3 regions of the Achromobacter sp. KK8 genome follow, and region 1 is predicted to be linked to each of the others. Evidence: predicted binding sites of a transcription regulator. Region 1 holds the regulator's gene; each other region holds the start of a gene.
What was found. The regulator HrcA, encoded in region 1, represses chaperone genes, less so after heat shock. The targets are predictions, from matches to a motif close to TTAGCACTCNNNNNNNNNGAGTGCTAA.
Positions count from the first base shown of each region.

Region 2: groES (co-chaperone GroES) is a predicted target of HrcA. The motif match lies at 2,148-2,174, and genes of this name have one in related genera.
Region 3: rpoH (RNA polymerase sigma factor RpoH) is a predicted target of HrcA. The motif match lies at 2,407-2,433, and genes of this name have one in related genera.

Region 1 is NZ_CM135178.1:2,711,093-2,717,175, forward strand. It holds gene recN (DNA repair protein RecN) at 1-667, opposite strand, end outside; gene ACVN9Z_RS12620 (NAD kinase) at 681-1,580, opposite strand; gene hrcA (heat-inducible transcriptional repressor HrcA) at 1,710-2,714, shown strand; gene hemH (ferrochelatase) at 2,760-3,851, shown strand; gene ACVN9Z_RS12635 (hypothetical protein) at 3,864-4,097, shown strand; gene grpE (nucleotide exchange factor GrpE) at 4,305-4,862, shown strand; gene ACVN9Z_RS12645 (thioredoxin family protein) at 4,877-5,281, shown strand; gene dnaK (molecular chaperone DnaK) at 5,363-6,083, shown strand, end outside.
Region 2 is NZ_CM135178.1:682,220-688,302, reverse strand. It holds gene groL (chaperonin GroEL) at 125-1,765, opposite strand; gene groES (co-chaperone GroES) at 1,803-2,090, opposite strand; gene ACVN9Z_RS03195 (ATP-dependent nuclease) at 2,788-4,584, shown strand; gene ACVN9Z_RS03190 (UvrD-helicase domain-containing protein) at 4,590-6,083, shown strand, end outside.
Region 3 is NZ_CM135178.1:1,782,376-1,788,458, forward strand. It holds gene ACVN9Z_RS08255 (hypothetical protein) at 1-386, opposite strand, end outside; gene fghA (S-formylglutathione hydrolase) at 622-1,485, shown strand; gene ACVN9Z_RS08265 (hypothetical protein) at 1,582-2,271, shown strand; gene rpoH (RNA polymerase sigma factor RpoH) at 2,480-3,364, shown strand; gene ACVN9Z_RS08275 (phosphodiesterase) at 3,751-4,593, opposite strand; gene ACVN9Z_RS08280 (cation:proton antiporter) at 4,782-6,083, shown strand, end outside.

The DNA of each region.
Region 1 (6,083 bases):
CCAGCAGCGACTGCGAATGCGACAGGCGGGTGTGCTCGGATTGCAGGGCGTCCCATTCGTCCGGCGCAAGGCCGAGACGGTCGAGCTCATCTACCTGCCACTGCAAGCGTTCGCGTTCCGCCGCCAGGCCCGCGGCGTCTTTTTCGGCCAGCTCCAGCTGCCGCGCCAGCGCGCGCCATTGCTTCCAGGCCTGGGCTACCTCCTGGCGCAGCTCGCCGTGGCCGCCATGCGCGTCCAGCAGGTCGCGCTGGGCTTCCGGGCGCATCAGGCTCTGGTGCGCATGCTGGCCGTGGATGTCGACCAGGCTGTCGCCCAGTTCGCGCAATTGCGCCACCGTGGCGGGCGTGCCGTTGATGTAGGCGCGGCTGCGGCCCTGCGCGTCGATCACGCGGCGCAGCGCCAGTTCGTCGTCGGCGTCGATCTCGCGTTCGGCCAGCCAGGCGCGCAGCGCCGGCGGCGTGTCGAAGACGGCGGTGATGTCGGCGCGGGCGGCGCCTTCGCGCAGCACGCTGACGTCGCCGCGCTCGCCCAGAGCCAGCGCCAGCGCGTCGATGAGGATGGATTTGCCCGCCCCGGTCTCGCCGGAGAAGACGGTGAAGCCGGGACCGAAATGGATCTCGGTCTGCTCGACGATGACGAAGTCGCGGATGTGCAGGGTGCGCAGCATGTCGGGGCGCTTACTACTCTACGTTGTCGGTGGCCTGCGGCATCAGGTTCCAGTGCAGCTTGCGGCGCAGGGTGGAAAAGAAGCTGTAGCCTTCCGGATGCACGAAGCGGATGGTGTAGGGCGCGCGCTGCACCACGATACGGTCGCCGGGCTGCAGGTCGGACCAGGTCTGCATGTCGAAATGCACGCTGGCCCCGACTTCGACGCGGCCCATGGCGGTGAGTGTCATGTTCAGCACGCCGCTGTCGGGAATGACGATGGGGCGGTTGGACAGGGTCTGCGGCGCCACCGGCACCAGCACCATGGCGTTCATGCCGGGGTGCAGGATCGGGCCGTTGGCCGACAGCGCATAGGCGGTCGAGCCGGTGGGCGTGGCGATGATCAGGCCGTCGGCGCGTTGCGTGTACATGAAGGCGCCGTCGAGTTCGACGCGCACCTCGATCATGCCGCCGCGCCCGGCGCGGTTCAGCACCACGTCGTTCAGGGCCGAGGCCGCGTACATCTGCTGGTCGCCGCGCCACGCGCTGCCTTCGAGCAGCATGCGCTCTTCGATCTGGAAGTTGCCCTCCAGCACGCGCGTCAGCGCGCCGTGCGCGTCCTGCACGGGAATGTCGGTGATGAAACCCAGGTGGCCGTGGTTGATGCCGACCACCGGCACGCCGTAGGGCGCGAGGTGGCGCGCGGCGCCCAGCACCGTGCCGTCGCCGCCCATGACCACCGCCAGCGACGCATCCTTGCCGATCTCTTCGTAAGTGGCGACCGGGTATTCCGTGAGGCCGGTGTTGCGGGCCGTGTCGGCATCGACGAGCACCTGCCGCCCGGCCTGCGTGAGCGCGTGCGCGAGCGCCCTTAGCGGAGTGGCCAGGCCGGTGTCCTGGTATCTGCCGATCAGCGCGACGGTAGGAAAGTGCATGGTGGCGAGGCGAATCAGAAAAACGAAATCGGTCCGGAATCGGGCCTGTTAGCCGATTATATGGGGCCGCATATCGGCTTGCGGGACAAAAATCGCCTTAATTGGAAAAGATTCCCTAAAATACCCGCTATGGATGACCGCGCACGCGCATTACTGAAAGCGTTGATCGAACGCTACATCGCCGATGGGCAACCAGTCGGCTCGCGGACGCTATCGAAGGTTTTCGATCTGTCGCCCGCGACCATCCGCAACGTCATGGCGGACCTGGAAGAACTGGGCCTGATCCACAGTCCGCACACGTCCGCGGGGCGCATTCCCACGCCCCGTGGCTACCGCATGTTCGTCGATTCGCTGCTGGCGGTGCAGTCCTACCAGCTCGAACCCCACAACATGGGCGACATGCTGGCGGCGGCCGAACCCACCCGCGCGGTCAACGCCGCCGCGGCGCTGCTGTCGAACCTGACCCAGTTCGCCGGCGTGGTGCTGACTCCCAAGCGGGCCCAGGTCTTTCGCCAGATCGAATTCATCCGCCTGTCCGACAAGCGCGTGCTGCTGATCATCGTCACGCCCGACGGCGACGTGCAGAACCGCATCCTGTTCGTGCAGCGCGACTACGCCGAGGCCGAACTGCTGGAGGCGGGCAATTTCTTCAACGTCCATTTCGCCGGCAAGTCCTTCGACGCGGTGCGGCGCACCCTCTCGACCGAACTGGCGCAGTTGCGCGAAGACATCTCCCGGCTGATGCAGGCGGCGGTCGAGGCCAGCGCCGAAGCGGCCGAGGATGGCGACGCCGTGGTCATCTCGGGCGAGCGCAAGCTGCTCGACGTCACCGACATCGCGTCCGACATGGACCGCCTGCGCAAGATGTTCTCGCTGTTCGAGAAAAAGACCGACCTGCTGCAGCTGCTCGACGTGTCGAGCCGGGCGCAGGGGGTGCAGATCTACATCGGCGGCGATTCCCAGCTGGTGCCGATGGAAGAGGTCTCGGTCATCACCGCGCCCTACGGCGTGGACGGCAAGGTGGTCGGCACGCTCGGCGTGATCGGCCCGACCCGCATGGCCTACGAGCGCGTCATCCCGATCGTGGACATCACGGCGCGCCTGCTGTCCAACGCCCTCAGCCACAACCAGTAGTCCCACCCGAACCGACATCCTCCTGGCGGAGGAAGGGGAGTTTTTGTGTTTCTTCGCCTGTTCAAGTATCTCTGGCCTGAACGCTACCTGCCCGAAGCCGAGCAGGAAGACCCCTTCAACGAAGATCCGCCGCCGCGGGTCGAAGGCAAGGTCGGCGTGCTGCTGGTGAACCTTGGCACGCCGGACACCCCTGGCAAGAAGGACATCCGCAAGTACCTGGGCGAATTCCTGTCGGATCCCCGCGTGATCGAAATCCCGCGCTATCTCTGGAAGCCGATCCTGCACGGCCTGGTGCTGACGCTGCGTCCCAAGAAACTGGAGCCGCGCTATGCCGGCGTCTGGCTCAAGGACGGCTCGCCGCTGATGGTCTACAGCCGCCGCCAGGCCGAAGGCGTGCAGGCGGCCTTGAGCGCCGCCGGCGTCGAGGCGGTGGTCGAGCTGGGCATGCGCTACGGCAATCCCTCGATCCCCGACGCCATCTCGCGCTTGCGGGCGCAAGGATGCGAACGCATCCTGACCGTGCCGCTGTACCCGCAGTATGCCGCCAGCACCACCGCCACCGTGGTCGATGCCGTCACGCGCCATGCGGCCCGGCTGCGCGACCAGCCGGAAATGCGCTTCATCAAGCGCTTCCACCAGGAACCCCTCTACCTGGATCCGCTGGCCGCCAGCATCGAGGCGCATTGGCGCGAGCACGGCAAGCCGCAGAAACTGGTCATGAGTTTCCACGGATTGCCGCGTTATTCCATCGAGCTGGGCGATCCGTATTACCGCGACTGCATGGAAACCGCGCGGCTGCTCTCGCAGCGCCTCTCGCTGCCGCGCGAGCAGATCGAAGTGACCTTCCAGAGCCGCTTCGGCACCGCCCGCTGGCTCGAGCCCTATACCGAACCCACCCTCAAGGCGCTGGCCGCCTCGGGTGTGACCGAGGTGGATGTGGTGTGTCCGGGATTTGTGGCAGACTGTCTGGAAACCCTGGAAGAGATCAGCCTGGAGTGCCGCGACGCCTTTCTTGGCGCGGGCGGCAGGCAATTCCGTTACATTCCGGCGCTGAACGACGATCCGGCCTGGATCGCAGGGTTGGCCACTCTGGTGGAACGGCACTTGCAGGGGTGGCCCACGCATTCACGGACTTGAAGGAGAGGGCGCATGCACCATGATCCCAAGACGGGCAAGATTGTGAAAAAGGGGAACGTCAGCACCCCGGTGGACGAGGATCAGGTCGAACACGAGCTGGACGAGGCGCTGGCCGAGACCTTCCCCGCAAGCGACCCGATCGCCATCAACCCGGAACCCGACGACGACCCTGCCGTCGACCGGGCCCTGAAAGACACCTTTCCCGCCAGCGACGCGCCGGCCCCGGCCCAGCCGGGCAAGAAATGACCTGTCGTTGACCGGGCCGGACGGGCATTTTGCCCCCTGATCCTGGGCGTCTGGAGGGGCTCCAGGAAAACGGCGGGCTTTTTGCCGTGGATTCCGCCCCGTCCCAAGGGTGGTCCGCGACGGGGAATATTTGCTTTCCCGGGCTTGAAATAGGGGTATTGGCCCCCATTCATGTCTGCGAAAGCCATTCTTTTTGGAGGATTCCCCATGACGGCACCCAACGAGCCTGTAGATCAGACGCCCGGATTCGGCGATGACGCCGATGCGGCCCCCGCCGCCCAGGACGCCGCGCAGGCCGAGCTGAACGAGTTGCGCGCCCAGCTGGACGCGGCCCAGGCTACCGTCAATGAGCAGCAGGACCAGCTTCTGCGCGTGCGCGCCGAAGCCGAGAACGTGCGCCGCCGCGCCCAGGAAGAAGTGTCCAAGGCGCGCAAGTTCGGCATCGAGTCGTTCGCGGAAAGCCTGGTGCCGGTCAAGGACAGCCTGGAGGCCGCGCTGGCCCAGGCCGACCAGACCGTGGACACGCTGCGCGAAGGCGTCGAAGTGACGCTCAAGCAGCTGGCCGCCGCCTTCGAGCGCAACCTGCTCAAGGAAATCGCGCCGGTCCAGGGCGACAAGTTCGATCCGCACCTGCACCAGGCCATTTCGTCGATTCCCGCCGAGCAGCCCGCCAACACGGTGGTGCAACTGCTGCAGAAAGGCTACGTCATCGCCGATCGCACGCTGCGCCCGGCGCTGGTAGTGGTGTCCGCCGGCCAAGGCTGAGCGGGCGGCGCGCCATGACCGATCCCCGTTTCGACCCGGCGCAGGTCTTCGCGGTCTTCGACATGCGGCATGTCGACTCCGCGGGATTCGACGCGGCCGTGGTCCAGGCGCCGGGATCGGACCTGCGCTGCGTGTTCCTGTGGGGCCAGGATTGCTATAACTGCAATCTCTTCAAGCAGGCGGCATTGCTGCACCAGGAAACCCTGCTGGGCCTGGGCCTGACCTGGTTCGAGGCTGACGTCTACGCCGACGAACCCCTGGGTCGTCGCTTTTCCCTGCATGGCGTCCCCACTTTTGTGCTTTACCGGGCCGGAAAGCGGCTCGGCCGCATTACCGGTTGGCCCGGATTGCCCCAGTTCACGGCGGCGATCCGGCGCCTGCAGGAAACCCCGGCGGAAAATTCCAGCCAGGCGTCTTGAAAAACCCTGCGGGCAGCCCCAGTTATGTGGGGACAGGAAATTTCTCTCCAATTTCACAGATTTATCCAAGGTAACCCGACCATGAGCAAAATTATTGGCATCGACCTGGGCACGACCAACAGCTGCGTGGCTGTCATGGACGGCGGTCAGGTCAAGATCATCGAAAACGCCGAAGGCGCCCGCACCACCCCCTCGATCGTCGCCTACATGGACGACGGCGAAACCCTGGTGGGCGCGCCCGCCAAGCGCCAGGCAGTGACCAACCCCAAGAACACCCTGTACGCGGTGAAGCGCCTGATCGGCCGCAAGTTCGAGGAAAAGGCGGTGCAGAAGGACATCAACCTGATGCCCTATGCCATCGTCAAGGCCGACAACGGCGACGCCTGGGTGGAAGTGCGTGGCAAGAAGATGGCGCCTCCCCAAGTGTCGGCCGACGTGCTGCGCAAGATGAAGAAGACCGCCGAGGACTACCTGGGCGAGGAAGTGACCGAGGCCGTCATCACGGTGCCGGCCTACTTCAACGACAGCCAGCGCCAGGCCACCAAGGATGCCGGCCGCATCGCCGGCCTGGAAGTCAAGCGCATCATCAACGAGCCGACCGCGGCCGCGCTGGCCTTCGGCCTGGACAAGACCGAAAAGGGCGACCGCAAGATCGCCGTGTATGACCTGGGCGGCGGCACGTTCGACGTGTCCATCATCGAAATCGCCGACGTCGATGGCGAAAAGCAGTTCGAAGTGCTGTCGACCAACGGCGACACCTTCCTGGGCGGCGAAGACTTCGACCAGCGCATCATCGACTACA
Region 2 (6,083 bases), 2.0 Mb from region 1:
TCCGGGATTTGGCGCGACGGCCGGGTCCGTAAAAAGAAAAACCCCCGGGGCGAAGGTCCGGGGGTCTTTCGGGGTACTGCGTTCCCCGGCCGAAGCCGGGGAGGCCTTGCAGGGGAAGCGGGACTTAGAAGTCCATGCCGCCCATGCCGCCCATGCCGCCGGGCATGGCCGGGGCAGCGGGCTTGTCTTCGGCCAGTTCCACAACGGCGGCTTCGGCGGTCAGCAGCAGGCTGGCGACGGAGGCGGCGTTCTGCAGGGCGGTGCGGGTCACCTTGGTGGGATCCAGCACGCCTTGCTCGACCAGGTCGGTGTACTCGCCGGTCGCGGCGTTGTAGCCGTAGTTGCCCTTGCCTTGCAGCACGGTGTTGACCACCACGCTGGCTTCTTCGCCGGCGTTGGTGACGATGGTGCGCAGCGGCTCTTCGACAGCGCGCAGGATCAGCTTGATGCCGGCGTTCTGGTCAGGCGTGTCGCCCTTCAGGTCGGTGATGGCTTGCTTGGCGCGCAGCAGGGCCACGCCGCCGCCGGCCACAACGCCTTCTTCCACCGCAGCGCGCGTGGCGTGCAGGGCGTCTTCGACGCGAGCCTTCTTTTCCTTCATTTCGACTTCGGTGGCAGCGCCAACGCGAATCACGGCAACGCCGCCGGCCAGCTTGGCCACGCGTTCTTGCAGCTTTTCACGGTCGTAGTCGGAAGTGGCTTCTTCGATCTGGATGCGGATCTGCTTGACGCGCGCTTCGATCGACTTGCTGTCGCCAGCGCCGTCGATGATCGTGGTGTTTTCCTTGCCCACTTCGATGCGCTTGGCTTGACCCAGCTCGGCCAGGGTGGCCTTTTCCAGCGACATGCCGGTTTCTTCGGAGATCACCGTGCCGCCCGTCAGGATGGCGATGTCTTCCAGCATGGCCTTGCGGCGGTCGCCGAAGCCAGGCGCCTTGACGGCGGTGGTCTTCAGGATGCCACGGATGTTGTTGACCACCAGGGTCGCCAGGGCTTCGCCCTCGACGTCTTCGGCGATGATCAGCAGCGGACGGCTCGACTTGGCGACTTGTTCCAGCACCGGCAGCAGGTCACGGATGTTGCTGATCTTCTTGTCGAAGATCAGGACGAACGGGTCTTCCAGCGCGGCGACTTGCTTTTCCGGGCTGTTGATGAAGTAGGGCGACAGGTAGCCGCGGTCGAATTGCATGCCTTCGACGACGTCCAGCTCGTTTTCCAGCGACTTGCCGTCTTCGACGGTGATGACGCCTTCCTTGCCGACCTTGTCCATCGCGTCAGCGATGATCTGGCCGATCGAGGAATCGCTGTTGGCCGAGATCGAGCCGACCTGGGCGATTTCCTTGCTGGTCGTGACCGGCTTGGATTGCTTCTTCAGTTCGGCGACGGCGGCGGCGACGGCCTTGTCGATGCCGCGCTTCAGGTCGATCGGGTTGAAACCGGCGGCAACGTACTTCAGGCCTTCCTGAACGATGGCCTGGGCCAGCACGGTGGCGGTGGTGGTGCCGTCACCGGCGTTGTCGGAGGTCTTGGAGGCGACGTCCTTGACCAGCTGGGCGCCGATGTTCTCGAACTTGTCCTTCAGTTCGATTTCCTTGGCGACGGAGACGCCGTCCTTGGTCACGGTCGGGGCGCCGAACGAGCGCTCCAGCACGACGTTGCGACCCTTGGGGCCCAGGGTGGTCTTGACGGCATTGGCGAGGACATTCACGCCACGGACGATGCGCACGCGGGCGTCGTCACCGAACAGTACTTGCTTGGCAGCCATTTGTTAGCTTCCTTCGAAAATTCGTTTGAGGCAGGGTTTACTGGACCACGGCGAGGATTTCGTCCTCGCGGATGACGAGCAGCTCTTCGCCATCGACCTTGACGGCCTGGCCGGCGTACTTGCCGAACAGAACCTTGTCGCCAGCCTTCAGGTCGACCGGCAGGATCTTGCCGTCTTCGGTCTTCTTGCCGGGGCCGACGGCCACGACTTCACCCTGGTCGGGCTTTTCAGCGGCGCTGTCGGGGATGACGATGCCCGACGCAGTCTTGCGCTCGTTTTCGAGGCGTTTGACGATCACGCGATCGCCCAGGGGACGCAAGGCCATGAGGAACTCCTGTTACTAAAGAAGAAAGTGAATGATCGGTTGGGCCCGGGAGGACTGTTAGCACTCACCGGAGTCGAGTGCTAATTATAGGGATGATGTTCCGGGGTTCAAGGGGGAGAGCGGTGGCTGTTACATATGGGGCGGGCGGCCATGCTCCTTATGGTGCGTCCCTTTTTTTGGCGGGTTGAGCTGATGTCGAATTTCGTTCAACTTGAGATTTGGTTCGCCGAAGTTGGGGTGTAACAAATGTGTAGATCGTGACGGTGCGCGGTCTGTGGCGGAGCTTTGGGAATTTCATGCCGAAAATAGCTTCGCAGGTTCTTCTCGTCGCTCCGGGCCTAAAGAGCACTTTGGTCCATCGAAGTTGGTAGGCGGCAGGAAATGGTTCACTCAACTTGAGATTCGGGGCGAAAAGTTCGCTCAACTTGGCGGATTTGAACTCGCGCGACCAAGGGCGCACTGTCTTGCCTATAGGGCAGGTGTCACGATGCCAGTTTTAAGCTGCACGGGCCCAATCGCGGATGCAGGGGGATGCGGGTGTGGCGGCTGTTTGGAAAATAGCCGGGTGCTCCTTTCATGACCGTGCACGTGTGTCCGCACAGCCGCGACGACGGTAGTGGGCTGCCTCTTGCTCCGTTGTGGCAGAGTGTGTATATGTGTAAGTGTTCGCACCCGCGAGATACACGGAGATGGCCTTATGAAGATTGTCCAGGTCAGAATCGCGAACTTCCGCGGGATCGCGGAGGGCACGGTTCATTTCGACGGACACAGCGTGCTCGTTGGCGACAACAACGTGGGGAAATCTACGCTGCTGGAGGCGATTGATCTGGTGCTGGGACCAGAGCGGCTATCCCGTCGCCCGGTTGTGGACGAGCACGACTTCTATGCAGGCCAGTATCTCAGTGCCGACGGGCAGCCGAACCCGCTGTTCGTCGAAGTCATCGTCGCGGACCTCAATGATGAGCAGCTGCGGCACTTCCGCGAGCATTTGGAATGGTGGGACACAAAAGCGGAGACGCTAGTGGGCGGTCCGCCGGCCGAGAAGACCGACGCCGTCGGAGTCGGCCCTGCACTACGCGTGTTCTTCCGCGGAGCGTACGACACAGCGGAAGACGACTTCCTGGGCAACACTTTCTTCGCGCTTCCCGCCCCAATTGGTGCCGCTGAGTACCAGACGTTCCGCGCCTCCGACAAGCGCAAGTGCGGCTTCCTCTACCTACGAACGGTGCGCACTGGCTCTCGAGCACTCAGCTTGGAGCGCGGCTCGTTGCTCGATGTGATTCTGCGGCTTCAGGACTCGCGCCTCAAAATGTGGGAGGAGTTGTTGCGTTCACTGCGCATCTTGCCGGTGGCAGAGAAGCCCGAGCTCGGCGTCACCGCGCTGCTGTCCGAGGTGCAAGACTCGATTAAAAGATTCGTCCCGTCTGACTGGGCAGAGGATCCGCACATGCGCGTCTCGGATCTCACGCGCGAAACCCTGCGCCGAACATTGACGGTCTTTATGGGTACAGGCGCGAAGCGCCCGGATGGCAGCACCTACGCGGCTCCGTACCAGCACCAGGGCACGGGCACCATCAATACGTTGGTGCTCGCGCTACTGTCTATCATCGCCGAACTCAAGCAGAACGTCATCTTTGCCATGGAGGAGCCCGAGACGGCGCTGCCTCCGCACACCCAGAAGCGCATCGTCAGCAGCGTGCGTGAGAAGTCGGCGCAGGCCCTCTTCACATCGCACTCCCCATACGTGCTCGAGGAGTTCGAGCCAGGGCAGATCAAGGTGCTCAAGCGCTCGAGGGGCGTGATGACCTCGGTTTCCGCCAGCTTGCCGCCAACGATCAAGCCGAAGGCCTACAAGGCGGAGTTTCGGGCGCGCTTCTGCGAGGCACTGCTTGCTAAGTACGTTCTCATCGTTGAGGGACGCACGGAGTTCGACGCGCTGCCGGCGGCCGCGCGTACGCTCAGCCAGGCCGAGCCACAGTACTTCAAATCGCTTGAGGCGCTTGGCGTAGCGGTTATCGATGCCAAGACGGATTCTCAGGTCGCGCCGCTTGGCAACTTCTTTAGGACTCTAGGCAAGACTGTCTTCGCGGTTTTCGACAAGCAGGATGAGGTACAAATCGCGCTCATTCGTGCTGCTGTCGACCACCCGTACGAATCACCCATGAAAGGATTCGAGTCCCTGGTGCTGCAGGGTACCAGCGAAGACGCGATTCGGCGTTATGCGCTGGGCGTGGTGGCGGACGGCGAGTGGCCACAGCACTTGATTCACCTGACCCCCAGTGCAGAGTCCGATCTGCCGACGTTGAGGGATGCGCTGTCGGAGTACTTCGCCTGGGGCAAGGGTAGCGGTCAGGCGGCCGATCTGCTGGCGTGTTGCTCTGGTTGGCAAGAGACGCCCGAATATATCGCCAGTTGCCTACATGGCATATTCCGTGTCATTGAGCCTCCGCCTCCAGAGCCACCTACACCGTCCATCGAACCTACCTCAGCCTGACGTCTATGGTCATGAGTCCGCAGAAGCTCGCGTTCTTAGTGTGCCCCGGACACGCATTGGCCCTTGCTGGTCCGGGGGCAGGCAAGACCCACGTGGCGCTCATCAAAGCCCAGCAGCAGATTGCTAGCGGAACGTTGAAGCCGGGCCAGAAGGTTCTATTCCTGAGCTTTGCAAGGCCAACAGTCGCGCGCATCCTTGAGAAGGCGGCAGAGCTCATCTCACCGGATGAGCTTCAGCACCTCGAGATAAACACGTACCACGGATTCGCCTGGAGCATCCTGCGGAGCCACGGTTACCTGTTGAACGCCGCTAGGGGCATCACCCTTCTGCCGCCACCGGAGGCAGCGGCCCACTTTGCTGACATAGACGCCAGCGTCCGCGAGCAGGAGATGCTGCGCCTGTTCGAAGAGGAAGGACGGCTGCATTTCGACCTGTTCGCTCGACTAGTCGCACAGCTCTTTCAGCGCAGTGACCGGTTGGCGAGAATCTATTGCGACTCATATCCAGAGGTGATCCTTGACGAGTTCCAGGACACCAATGCCGATGAGTGGGCGCTCATCCACCAGTTGGGCCGACATAGTCGACTGATCGCGCTCGGTGACCCCGACCAACGCATTTATGAATTCCGGGGCGCCGATCCACGTCGTTTGGGGGATTTTGTCGAGGCGTTCCAGCCGTCAAGCTTCGATTTCTCGGGTGAGAACCATCGAAGCAGCGGGACAGACATAACGGTCTTCGGCAACGATTTGTTGGCTGACCGGAACCGTGGCAGGGAGTACACGCATGTGAGGATCGTGCGCTACGGCTTCCGGAGGAATCAGAGCCCGCACTTCAGGGCGAAGGCGGAGGTGCTGGCCGCACTCAGGCGCTTGCGCAACCAGCCGAACGCCTCAGTGTCCGTACTTGTGCCATCAAAGGCGTTCATGCTGCAGTTCTCGCAGTACCTTTCTTCGGACATGGACGGACTGCCCGCGCTCCGGCACGATGTGGCGATGGACGCGGAGTCGCCGTCCTTGGCTGCGAACGTCATCGCCGTGCTGCTGGGAGGGGGGCCTTCAGCGGAGCTGGTGTCGCGCCTAGTCGCCACGCTGCACACTCACATCCGTGGCCGTGGGGGCAATAAGGCTCCTGCGCAGGCGGAGATGGATCTCGCTGGCGCGATCGGTACTTATATGTCGACGGGAAAGATCCGGGGAAAGAACAGGGTGCTTATCATCGAGGAATGCCAGAGAATCGCAGCCGTACGAGCGGATCTCAGGCTCTCAGGAAATCCAGAGGAAGACTGGACTGGTATGCAGGAACTGATCGCCACGTCCACCTCTCCCCAAGTGGCCCGGGTGGCCGAGGACGCGCGTTTTCTTCGCCTGCTGCACAGGGGCTCCGCGCTGCGCACTGCGCTAAGTGAAATGTGGCGGACGCGGGGCGACTATGCAGACGCAGAGTCGGCACTTCGCGAGGCCATGCTACAGGAGCATTTCGCCGCCACGCAGAAGGATTGG
Region 3 (6,083 bases), 930 kb from region 1:
GAGGCGCCGCTGCGCACCGGATAGGTTTCCAGCCACACCAGCGCCGGCAGCACCCAGGCGCCGGGCTCGAGCAGGGCCGAGCGGTAGCGGCCGGCGAACACCCGGCCGCCGCGCAGGCGCGCGGCCAGGTTGCGGCCCAGCGTCTGCATCAGGCGCGGCAGGCCTTCCTCGTCGGCGGGCGTGGCCAGCAGCAGGATGCGATCGTTGGCAAGCAGCCAGCCGTGCACCGACACACGATGACGCTGGGCGGATTCGCCCAGCCACGCGGCAAGCTGGTTGAGGATATCGGCCGGGGCGGGCTGGGACGGCGCCGCCAATGGCTGAATGAAGTTGGCCTGCACCAGTTGGGGCAGCCCAGGGGCGTACAGACGGGGCAGACGGGCCATAGTGTCAGGGCTTGCGCTTCCAGAAGAACGGGTTGTCTTCTCTCACGTATATAAATAGTGCCACGGTGGTCGCTGGTCAAGTCCCGCGATCACAATATGGGCACGGAATCGATACTTTTTGTGGGAAGGACTCCGTGTTTCGGGCAGGTTAACATTCGGCGACGGATCGTCGTACCGTGGATATACCCTAATCCCGCCCGAATTTTGTTCAGCCTCAGACCCGGAGACCGCTGCCATGCCCGCCGCCCTGGAACTCATTTCCCAGCATCGCTGTTTTGGCGGTTCGCAGCGCTATTACCGCCATGAGTCGGCCGAGATCGGCCTGCCGATGCGTTTTTCCGTCTTCGTCCCGCCCCAGGCCGAGCAGGGGCCGGTGCCGGTGCTGTTCTACCTGGCCGGCCTGACCTGCACCGAGGAAACCTTCATGATCAAGGCCGGCGCCCAGCGCCTGGCCGCCGAGCTGGGCGTGATGCTGGTGGCACCGGATACCAGCCCGCGGGGCGCCAACGTGCCCGGCGAGGACGAAAGCTGGGACCTGGGCACCGGCGCCGGCTTCTATCTGGACGCCACCACCGGCCCCTGGCGCGCCCATTACCGCATGGACAGCTACGTGACGCGTGAATTGCACGCCATCGTCACCAGCGCGCTGCCCGGCGACGCCGCGCGCGTCGGCATCTTCGGGCACTCGATGGGCGGCCATGGCGCCCTGGTGCTGGCGCTGCGCAACCCTGGTCAGTTCCGTTCGGTCTCGGCCTTTGCCCCGATCGCGGCGCCCAGCCTGTGCCCCTGGGGCAAGAAGGCGTTCGGCGCCTACCTGGGCGAGAATCCCGACGACTGGGCCGCCTACGATGCCTCGGCGCTGATGCGCGGCTTGCGCCAGCCGTTTCCCGCGGGCATCCTGATCGATCAGGGCACGGCCGACCAGTTCCTGGCCGAGCAGTTGTATCCCGAGGTATTCGAGGCCGCCTGCGCCACCGCCGGGCAGCTGCTGGAACTGCGCCGCCAGGAAGGTTACGACCACGGCTATTACTTCATCTCCACGTTCATCGAGGATCACATCCGGTTTCACGTCGAGCGGCTTGGAAAACCGGCGGCCTGACGCCCCGCTTCTATACTGGGCGGCCTGCCGAGACAGGCCCGGGGCGCCCGGCATCCGACGCCCGGCCGCGGCGCTCTATGCATAGGATCGCCTGATTTGATCAACGGAATCGCTCCCTTCGTCTGGATCCTGCTGGCCGCGGTGGTCCTTTTCCTGCCGGGCATGGCGATGCTGCTGGGCCGGGGCGGTCCGCGCGATGAGCGCGGCCGGCGCGCCTTCCAGTTCCGGCCCGTGCGCCGCCTGTTTGGCCTGATGCTGCTGTTGCTGGGTGGCGTCTCGGGGCTGCTGGCCCTGTCGCTGGTGCAGTTCTTCCGCCTGACCACCGACGAGCCGGTGGCGCGCATCGAGGTGCGCCAGCAGGCCGAGGGCCAGTTCCAGGTCAGCGCCACCGCGCCGGGCGTGGGCGCCAAGCGGTATGTGCTCTATGGCGACCAGTGGCAGATCGACGCCCGCGTGGTGCGCTGGAAACTGCCGGCGCTGATGGCTGGCCTGCCGCCGTTGTATCGCCTGGAACGCCTGTCCGGCCGATATAGCGATGCGGCGCGCGAGGCCTCGGCCACCCGCTCGGTCCACGCCCTGGACGACTGGCCTGCGCCGGACCTGGGTTCGCTCAAGCAGAGCTTTCCGAACTGGTTTCCCTTCGTTGATGTCCAATTCGGCAGCGCGGCCTACATGCCGTTGTTCGACGGCGCGACCTACCAGGTCTACATGGATCCGCGCGGCGCCTTGTTCGTGCGGCCGGACGGCGAGGCCACCGCCGCCGGCTTGAAGCGCCTGGGCTGGTAGGCGTCCGGCCCGCCGGTCGCGACGCGCGCCCCGGCCCCCATGACACAAAGCCGGCCGCCGCCGGGGGCAAGACAGGCAAATTAAAATTGGGGACGCCCTATAAAAGGGAAACTTTGACGCGCCGCAATAGTCGAATTAGCACTCCCTTTACTAGAGTGCTAACATCGAATCCATGTCTTTACCCCTTTGCATTCCGGAGACCGCCGCAATGAAGCAACCCAGTACCTCGTTGGCCACGTCCGGCAACGCCCTGGCGTTGGCCATCGCCAATCCGGGCGCACTCGGCACGATCGATGCCTACATCTCGGCCGTGAACCGCCTGCCGGTCCTGTCGGCCGAACGCGAAACCGAACTCGGCCGCCGCCTGCGCGACAGCGAAGACCTGGGCGCCGCGCGCGAGCTGGTGCTGTCGCACCTGCGCCTGGTGGTGTCGGTGGCGCGCCAGTACCTGGGTTATGGCTTGCCCCATGCCGACCTGATCCAGGAAGGCAATGTCGGCCTGATGAAGGCCGTCAAGCGTTTCGACCCCGAGCGCGGCGTGCGCCTGGTGTCGTTCGCCGTGCACTGGATCAAGGCCGAGATCCACGAATACATCATCCGCAACTGGCGCCTGGTAAAGGTGGCCACCACCAAGGCCCAGCGCAAGCTGTTCTTCAACCTGCGCAGCATGCGCCCGGACGGACAGACGCTGGATCCCGAGCAGGTCGATCACATCGCCCGCGAACTGAACGTGCGCCGCGAAGACGTCAGCGAAATGGAAGTGCGCCTGTCGGGCCGCGACATGTCGCTCGAGAACCAGGACGACGATGACGACAGCTACGCGCCCATCGCCTACCTGTCCGACGAGGGCCGCCAGGAGCCGACCCGCGTGCTGGAACGCGCCGCCCGCGACCAGTTGCAGAGCTCGGGGCTGTCCAGCGCGCTGGAAGCGCTGGATCCGCGTTCGCGTCGCATCGTCGAAGCCCGCTGGCTGCAGGACGACGGCGGCGCCACGTTGCACGAACTGGCGCAGGAATTCGGCGTGTCGGCCGAACGCATCCGCCAGATCGAGGCCGCGGCGTTGAAGAAGATGCGCGGCAACCTGGCTGCCTGATTGCTGCCTGCTTCCCGCCGTACCCATGCAAAGGGCCGCGATTCGCGGCCCTTTTGCTTTGCGTCGACGGTCGTGCGCGCCGGCGGGAGGGGGACGCCGCGGCGATGGTCGCGGCGCACCAATAAATTGATACAAATTCGCTGCGAAATAACGGGCGATTTCAGAAACTTAATGAAGCTCGCCCCGCCTAACTTCACGTAGACCGCGAACTTTGGTTGGCAGTCTTGTCATCCGTCTCGGCTTCTCCTCTTTCCCCTCCCCTATGAGACGGATGCTTGCGGGGCACCACGCATATGGTGCCCCGTTTTTTATTGCGCGCGCCAAACGCGTGACGTAGCAGGCGGCCGCGCTGCCAAAGCGTTGTGGGGTTGTCAGGCCGCCGGCTCTCAGGCCGCCCGCGCGCTGTCCGGACCGGGCTGGGCGCCCGTGTGCCACAGCGCGTCCTGCACGCGCCGCACGCCGGTGGCCATGGAGCCGTCCTGGTAGAGTTTGATCCAGCGGTAGCCGGGCGCGAGGTTGTCGACCACGTGCTTGCCATCGCGGATGCTGAACTGGAAGCAGGTGGAAGGCGTGGCCAGCATGCGCAGGTTGTGGCGGCGGCGGTCGAACTCGTGATGCACGTGGCCCCACAGCAGTACCCGCACCTGCGGCCAGCGCGTCAGCAACTTGAACAGCGCCTGGGGATTGTCGATCATCATCGAGTCGTGCCAGTGGTTGTCGATCTGCATCGGGTTGTGGTGCATGGCCAGCAGTGTGTGGCGCCCGGGCGCCTCGGCCAGCGCGGCCTCCAGCAGATCCAGTTGGCTGTCGGGCAGGTGGCCGGCGTTCGAGCCCGGCACGGTGGTGTCCAGCGAGATCACGCGCCATGCGCCGACGTCGGTCACCGGCGTCGACCATTCGGGCAGTTCCTGGCGCAGCGCGGATGGCAGGTCGTGGTTGCCGGGCAGGCAACGGATGCGGGCGCCGTCCAGCGCCGGGGCGGCGCCGAGCATGGCGGCCAGGCGTCGATAGGCGGCGGGCTCGCCGTCCTGGGACAAATCGCCGGTGGCCAGCAGCAGGTCGGGGCGTTTGCCGTCGGCCTCGATCTGCCGCAGCACGGCGCGCAGGCTGGCGTCGGTATTGACGCCAAGCATCACGGTTTCCGGCTCGCCGAAAAGATGGCAATCCGTCAATTGGACCAGCATGGCGGGCGCGTCATTGCGCCGTGCCAGGGAGTGGACGCGTACCAAGTACGGCTCCTGCGAAGTTTCTGCACGGCTCCTACCTTACCGAAAAAACACGCCCGGGCGCGTATCGCCCGCGCCGGCCAGGGTAACGAAACGTGCGGCCGAACGATCTGTTCGCCGGAATCGACAGGAAAACCCGCTATTCTTGTGAAACTTCTCACAAGCTTCACGATCGGAACGCGGCGCTATCCATGGATGTAGGTTTTCTCGTATTCGGCCTGGCCGGGCTGTTGACCCTGGTGTGCTTCATGCCGCCGCTGGCCGGGCGCCTCAAGCTGCCCTATTCGGTGCTGCTGGCAATCGTCGGCTGCCTGCTGGGCATCATCGTGCACGTCCATGGCTGGGCGCCGAGCTGGATCGGCGACTTCCTGGATTCGCTGGAACGCTTCGAGATTTCCTCCGAGACTTTCCTGATGGTGTTCCTGCCGGTGCTGCTGTTCGAGACCGCCCTGTCGATGAACGTGCGGCGCCTGATGGACGATATCGGCCCGATCCTGATGATGGCGATCGTGGCGGTGGTGGTGTGTACCGTGGTGGTGGGCGTGACGCTGGACGCGATCTCGCCCTATGGCCTGGTGGTGTGCCTGCTGCTGGGGGCCATCGTGGCGACCACCGATCCGGTGGCGGTGGTGGGCATCTTCCGCGAAGTGGGCGCGCCCAAGCGCCTGACCACGCTGGTGGAAGGCGAAAGCCTGTTCAACGACGCCGCGTCCATTGCCTTGTACTCGGTGCTGCTGGCCGTGCTGGGCGGGCACGGCGAGCTGACCGCCAGCGGCATCTTCAATGACTTCATCGTGCACTTCATCGGCGGCGGCATCGCCGGTTTCGCCATGGGGCGCCTGGCCTGTTTCCTGTTTGCCTGGCTGCGCGGCTTTCCCACGGCCGAGATCACGCTGACGCTGACGCTGGCCTACCTGTCCTTCTTCATCTCCGAACATTACCTGAACGTGTCGGGCGTGGTCGCCACGGTGATCGCCGGGCTGGTGGTGGGGTCGACCGGTCGCACCCGCATGTCGCCGACGACCTTCGAATACCTGTCGAGCGCGTGGGAACAATTCGGCTTCTGGGCCAATTCCCTCATCTTCCTGTTCGCCGCCATGCTGATTCCCAAGCTGATGGCGGCGGCCGACTGGCAGGAACTGGTGCTGGTGGCGGTGGTGTTCGTGGCGACGCTGGTGGCGCGGGCCATCGTGGTGTTCGGCCTGCTGCCGTTGCTGGGGCTGACCAAACTGGGCACCAAGGTCAGCAATCCCTACAAGGTGGTGATGCTGTGGGGCGGACTGCGCGGCGCGGTGTCGCTGGCCCTGGCCCTGGCCGTGACCGAGCAGACCGGCGTGCCCGAGGAGGCGCGCCAGTTCATCGCCGTGGCCACCACCGGTTTCGTGCTGTTGACGCTGTTCGTCAACGGCATCAGCCTGCGGCCGCTGATCCGCATGCTGGGGCTGAACCAGCTGTCGCCGGTCGAGCGCACCATCCGCAACCAGGCGCTGGCG